One region of the Pantoea sp. Lij88 genome, then DNA from elsewhere that is predicted to be linked to it. Evidence: predicted binding sites of a transcription regulator. Region 1 holds the regulator's gene; each other region holds the start of a gene.
What was found. Region 1 encodes LexA, which represses DNA repair genes until DNA is damaged. Its sites were predicted from a motif close to TNCTGTATGTACATACAGNA; they were not measured.

Region 1 (2,269 bases):
GAACTTCTGCACGCCGTTCAGCAACCGCAGATGTGGCGTGGGTTCGCCCTGAACTTCACGTCCTGGTGCGCGGCCAAACATCACGGTGACCGGCAGCATTTGAATATCGAGCTTAGGGTTATTGCGATGCAGGTCCAGGTAATCGTGAAAGATTTTTACCGATTCCACGCTGGGCACAAAATAGGGGAAGACGCGCGGGCCATCATGGATAAATACGTGGCGCGGCAGCAGTGAACCATCAATCTCCAGCGGAGAAAGCGGGTCGGGCAGATGATGCCGCAGACACTGTGCGCGTAAAGTCAGTAAGTCGGCCTTCGAATCGTAAGGCAAAACATACATAATAGGTCGGGTCGGATCCAGACCATGTTCAGACACGGGATCGGCCGGAATGGCCTTACTTTTTACCAAAAACGACAGTGGTAAATTAAGCAATTTGTAATAGAGTTTACGCCAACCTGACATAGACAACATGAAGCCTCTTGTTAGCAAAGCGCCGCAAGCATAGCAGAAAGTGCAGCGAAGATCTGTGGTGGTGCCAATTGCACGCAGCCCAGACATTGACGTCAATCCGATGAAAGGGTTCCCACATCATGGCAAATAATGCCACCGGACTTATCAGAATAGTAAAAGCCGCAGGTTACTCATGGCAGGGACTGCGCGCCGCCTGGCAACATGAAGCGGCGTTTCGCCAGGAAGCACTGGCTGCGCTGGCCGCTATTATTATCGCGTGCTGGCTGGATGTCGATGTGATCTCCCGCATCCTGATGATTGGGGCGGTGGTGCTGGTGGTCATTGTCGAAATCCTCAATAGTGCCATTGAAGCGGTGGTTGACCGCATCGGTCAGGAGCACCATCCCCTGGCGGGCCGGGCAAAAGACATGGGCTCGGCGGCGGTACTGATCAGCATCATACTGGCCCTGTTTGTCTGGGTCGCGCTGCTCTGGACACATTTGCGATAAGCCTTCCATAACGCGCCTGAGGGCGCGTTTTCCCTGACAATCGGTTTCCATTTCGCCAATACCTGTATATACTCACAGCGACTGTATAAACAACCAGGGGGCGGGATGAAAGCATTAACCAGCAGGCAGCAGCAGGTCTATGACCTGATTCGCGACCATATTTCTTCAACAGGCATGCCGCCTACGCGTGCAGAGATTGCCGCGCAGCTGGGCTTCCGTTCGCCAAATGCGGCAGAAGAGCATCTGAAAGCGCTGGCGCGTAAAGGCGTCATCGAGATCGTTTCCGGTGCATCGCGCGGCATTCGTCTGTTAATGGAAGAAGAGGTTTCAGAAGGGCTACCGCTGATTGGCCGGGTTGCTGCCGGTGAGCCGATCATGGCGCAGGAACATATCGAAACCCACTACAAAGTGGATCCGGGCCTGTTCAAGCCGTCTGCCGATTTCCTGCTGCGCGTCAGCGGAATGTCGATGAAAGATATCGGGATTATGGATGGCGACCTGCTCGCGGTACATAAAACCCAGGATGTGCGCAACGGCCAGGTTGTGGTTGCCCGCATTGATGATGAAGTGACCGTTAAACGCTGGAAAAAGCAGGGTGCTATCGTGCATCTTCTGCCGGAAAACAGCGATTTCGACCCGATTGTTGTCGATACCCGTGCACAGTCGCTGACCATTGAAGGTCTGGCAGTGGGCGTGGTGCGCAACGGCGAGTGGCTCTGATTCTGAGGGCTGCGTGCATTCGCCTTTTCTGATGCTATTCTGTCTGCCCTAATTTTGTCGCCTGCTTAACGGCAGCGACACTGAGCACGGAACGGCGAATGCGCTTTATCACGGCAACGGATAAAAATCTCTGGCGGCTTGCGCTGCCGATGATCCTTTCAAATATCACCGTTCCTTTACTGGGAGTGGTCGATACTGCAGTTATTGGTCATCTCGACAGCCCTGTCTATCTTGGCGGGGTTGCGGTCGGGACCACAGTGACCAGCTTCCTCTTTATGCTGCTGCTTTTCCTTCGAATGAGTACCACTGGCCTTACGGCGCAGGCATTTGGTGCGGGCGATAAAGCCGCTCTGGCACGCGCGCTGACGCAGCCGCTGATTATTGCGCTGCTGGCAGGTGTACTGTTCATCGCTTTGCGTTATCCGATTATTCAGCTGGCGACCCATCTGGTTGGCGGCAATCCTGATGTACTGGAACAGGCGGCGCTGTTTATTCAGATTCGCTGGCTCAGTGCGCCTGCCACCCTGGCAAACCTGGTCATACTGGGCTGGCTGCTGGGCGTGCAGTATGCACGCGCGCCGGTGATCCTG
Region 2 (2,269 bases), 1.4 Mb from region 1:
CTGCCGACCTGTCAGCTCACCATGGGCTTAACCAGGCTGGATGAAGGCAGCCTCTGGAACACCATGCCCTGCCACACCCATGAACGCCGCATGGAAGTCTACTTCTACTTCGATATGAGTGAAGAGAGCGCCGTCTTTCACATGATGGGACAACCGCAGCAAACCCGCCATCTGCTGGTACATAACGAGCAGGCGGTCATCTCACCCAGTTGGTCAATTCACGCCGGTGTCGGCACCCAGCGTTACACCTTTATCTGGGGCATGGTGGGTGAGAATCAGGTCTTTGATGACATGGACCACGTCAAAATCAGTGAACTGCGCTGAGCAGAGGAGAAACACCATGGTACTGAATATGTTTAACCTGGAAGGTAAAGTGGCGCTGGTGACCGGCTGTAACACCGGTCTCGGGCAAGGTATGGCGCTGGGTCTTGCGCAGGCGGGCTGTGATATCGTCGGCGTAAACCGTGATGGCCCGGATGATACCCAAAGCACAGTCGAGGCGCTGGGTCGCCGCTTCTGGCCAGTGCAGGCCGATCTGATGCAGACCAGCGTGGTGGCCTCTGTGGTTGAACAGGCGGTGGCGGCGGCAGGCAAAATTGACATTCTGGTCAACAATGCCGGCATTATCCGGCGTGAAGACGCGCTGAATTTCAGCGAGCAGGACTGGGATGATGTGATGAACATCAACAGCAAAAGCCTGTTTTTCCTCTCGCAGCAGGTTGCCCGCCAGTTTATCGCGCAGGGTAAGGGCGGCAAAATTATCAATATTGCCTCCATGCTCTCCTTCCAGGGCGGAATCCGGGTGCCCTCCTATACGGCGTCGAAAAGTGCCGTGATGGGACTGACCCGTCTGATGGCGAATGAATGGGCAAAACATGGCATTAACGTCAATGCCATCGCCCCCGGCTATATGGCAACTAACAATACCGAACAGCTGCGTAATGATGAGTCGCGCAGCGAAGAGATCCTGGGCCGTATTCCGGCCGGACGCTGGGGCGTGCCTGATGACATGATGGGCCCGGTGGTCTTCCTGGCCTCTTCTGCTGCCGACTACGTTAACGGCTACACGCTGGCAGTCGATGGCGGCTGGCTGGCGCGTTAATCTTTCTGGCGGACAGAGTTTCATCGCTGTCCGCCCTGTTAATAATATTCATGCTTCGTTACAGCGTCACATGTTCTCATTTACTGGATAAATCCCTATACTGGATGCATCGACAGCTTTCTTTGCAACCAGGTTCTATCATGACGGGCGAAGGCCACATCATTTTTGCCATTGCCAGCGCTATTTTTGCTAAGCGTGCTGAGCTGACACCCGTGCTGGCGCAGGCCGACTGGTGGCATCTTGTTCCCTCAGCCCTGCTGACATGTCTGTTACCCGATATCGATCACCCCAAATCTCTGCTGGGACAGCGACTGAGCTGGCTCTCTCACCCTATTGCGCGGGCGTTTGGCCATCGGGGCTTTACCCACAGTCTGCTGGCCATCGCCGCCGGTTTGTGGCTTTTTCAGATTAACCTGCCCCAATCGTCGCCGATACCGCCCGATGTGCTGCAGGGTCTGACGCTCGGTTACCTGAGCCATATCGTGGCCGACATGCTCACGCCCGCCGGGGTTCCGCTACTGTGGCCCTGCCGCTGGCGCTTCCGGCTGCCGATACTGCGCAGCCAGAAGGGCAATCAGCTTGAGCGGGCATTGTGTCTGGGCCTGGTTGGATATGCGCTGTGGTTTCCGGTGGGGATGCCATCTTTTGGTGCAAACGGCTGGCCGTCGCAGCTCTTCGACACGCTACAAAATGGCGTCGGGCGGTTAATTTCCAGTCATACTGCGCAATAAAAGCGCGCAAAACGCCATTAAGTTATAAAGCATTCCATTTGGATATAAGGCACCCTCAACGCCTGCTGTTACCATTCCTGCTGTCTTAATTCGTGATTAACATTATGCGGCCTTCCTGTGACGGAAGGCCGCATTACTCTGGAGTTTCAGCATGGACCTTCCTCTTACGCTTAATATCGTGGCCTTTGTGGTGCTGCTGGTATTGCTCTCCCGCTTCAGCCGTCAGAACTGGAGCCTGTCGAAAAAAGTGCTGACCGGTCTGGTGATCGGCGTGCTGTTCGGCCTGGTGTTGCAGTTGATCTACGGCGAAAACAGCGCAGTGGTCAAAGAGTCGATCAGTTGGTTTAACATCGTCGGTAATGGCTATGTCCAGTTGCTGCAGATGGTCGTGATGCCGCTGGTGTTCGTTTCCATTCTGAGTGCGGTCGCCCGTCTG
Region 3 (2,269 bases), 570 kb from region 1:
GGGATCCACCATGGTGACGTGCAGTCCCACCAGCCGCACGCCGCGCCCGGCACGACGCTCATCCCAGGTTTTCCGGGCGATGGCAATCATGTCCTCTTTATTCAGCACCGGCCAGATATGCTCCTGGGTCGTCTGCTGAAAATCACTGAACTTGAGTTTGACGCCCTGACGCGCCACCTGCTTGTCGGGTCGGATCTGCGTCAGACGACGATCCAGTTCGGCATAGAGAAAATCGATAATCTCCAGGCAGGCATCCCAGTCGCTGATATCTTCCGCCAGCGTGCGTTCTACTCCCAGCGATTTACGCTCACGCTCCACGATGACGTCACGGTCATCAATGCCATTGCTGCGCTCCCACAGCACCCGGCCAAACTTCCCAAAGCGCTTTAACAGCAGCGCCAGATCGGCCTTCTGCACGTCACCGCAGGTCACCAGCCCCATCTCCTCAAGCTTTTTGGCCGAGACCTTGCCGACGCCTGGGATCTTCGCCAGCGGCAGCGTCAGCAGAAAACCGGCCATCTCCGGCGGGGTAATGACGAATTGCCCATCGGGCTTATTCAGATCGGAGGCGATCTTTGCCAGGAATTTAATCGGCGCGATGCCCGCTGAGGCGGTCAGCCCGGTTTCACGGTAGATGGTGGCGCGGATCGCCTGCGCCATCAGCGTGGCAGAGCCGTGACAGTGCGGGCTGTCGGTGACATCCAGATAGGCTTCATCAAGGGAGAGCGGTTCGATCAGCGGGGTGTAGCGGGTAAAGATGTCGCGGATTTGTGCGGAGGCTTCTTTGTAGGCGTCGAAGCGTCCGGGCAGCAGACGCAGATGCGGGCATAACTTCAGGGCCATGCCGGTTGGCATCGCGCTGCGCACGCCAAATTTGCGGGCCGGATAGTTGGCGGTGCTGATCACGCCACGACGTTCGCGGCTGCCACCAATGGCGATCGGGATGTCGCGCAGCTGGGGATTATCACGCATCTCCACCGCGGCATAGAAGCAGTCCATATCGACATGAATGATTTTACGCATACCCCCTCCGGCACTGGATAAGTATACAGTTGGCAGGGGTAACTGCAATATTTGTCGCGCCCACAATTAAAGTTTACAAATTTGTGGCCGAATATCCTTCAGTAAATCGCGAATCTGGCTGCCAGCGTCTTGCTAAAAAAACAGACAATGTTTAATGTTGCGCTGCGGTAGCGGACAGTTCCGATAATGCAAACAGAGACGCACAATTTGCGTCATGTTCTCTTCACCTCAAGGTATACACAGCATGGGCAAAATCGCACTCCTGTTTGCGATGATTTTACTGCCAGCCCTCAGCATGGCAATGACACCCGAACCCGTCTCAACGGCACCGGTCAGCAAAGAATTAAAGAAACAGTTACTCGGTACCCCGGTCTATATCCAGATCTTCAAGGAAGAACGCACACTCGAACTTTACGGCAAAATCGGTAACGAATACCGCCTGCTGGATACCTACCGCATCTGTAACTTTTCTGGCGGCCTCGGCCCGAAACGCCGTGAAGGCGATTTCAAAAGCCCAGAAGGTTTTTACAACGTGAAGCTGAATCAGCTGAAGCCGGATAGCCGTTTTTATCGCGCGATCAACATTGGTTTCCCGAATCAGTTCGATCGTAATCAGGGCTACAGCGGCAACTACCTGATGATTCATGGCGACTGTAAGTCAATTGGCTGCTATGCCATGACTAACGCCTATATGGATGAGATTTTTACTTATGTGAACGCGGCGCTGCGTAATGGCCAGCAGGATGTCAGCATCAGCATCTATCCGTTCCGCATGACCGACAGCAACATGCAGCGTCACCGCTACTCCAGCGATGCCAGCTTCTGGCAGCAGCTGCAGCCGGGATACGCCTACTTCGCTAAATATCACCAGCCGCCAATGGTCAATGTCGCCAGCGGTAAATATGTGATGAACAGCAGCCCGGCACCGGTTTTAGCCAGTCCCGAAGCTGCTTCACGTTCATTCCTGGCGCTCTCCAAGGCAGAATAACGCCCATTCACCTGGCGCAATCCGCTGCCAGGTTTCATTGGCCGTCAGTGGCTGCGTAGCAATCACCGTCACCACGTCATGCGGCGTGGTGTGCTGCTGAAAATCGACCTCCACATCCTGATCCAGTAACTGCGCCCGGCCAAACGGTGCGCGGCGGGTGATCCAGAACAGGTTAGTGGAGCAGAAGGCCATCAGATACCGGCCATCTGAGAGCAGCATGTTAAACACGCCCTTCTGCCGCAACGTGACGGCCAGCTC

Region 2: a site for LexA is predicted at 1,201-1,220, ahead of PU624_RS14505 (metal-dependent hydrolase). Genes of this name have one in related genera too.
Region 3: a site for LexA is predicted at 1,035-1,054, ahead of dinB (DNA polymerase IV). Genes of this name have one in related genera too.

The regions. Positions count from the first base shown of each region.
Region 1 is NZ_CP118269.1:3,708,962-3,711,230, reverse strand. Features, by position in the region: gene plsB (glycerol-3-phosphate 1-O-acyltransferase PlsB) at 1-462, opposite strand, end outside; gene PU624_RS21225 (diacylglycerol kinase) at 591-959, shown strand; gene lexA (transcriptional repressor LexA) at 1,065-1,679, shown strand; gene dinF (MATE family efflux transporter DinF) at 1,778-2,269, shown strand, end outside.
Region 2 is NZ_CP118269.1:2,289,452-2,291,720, forward strand. Features, by position in the region: gene kduI (5-dehydro-4-deoxy-D-glucuronate isomerase) at 1-324, shown strand, start outside; gene kduD (2-dehydro-3-deoxy-D-gluconate 5-dehydrogenase KduD) at 341-1,102, shown strand; gene PU624_RS14505 (metal-dependent hydrolase) at 1,243-1,833, shown strand; gene PU624_RS14510 (L-cystine transporter) at 1,985-2,269, shown strand, end outside.
Region 3 is NZ_CP118269.1:3,143,510-3,145,778, forward strand. Features, by position in the region: gene dinB (DNA polymerase IV) at 1-1,023, opposite strand, end outside; gene dpaA (peptidoglycan meso-diaminopimelic acid protein amidase) at 1,268-2,011, shown strand; gene PU624_RS18630 (class II glutamine amidotransferase) at 1,982-2,269, opposite strand, start outside.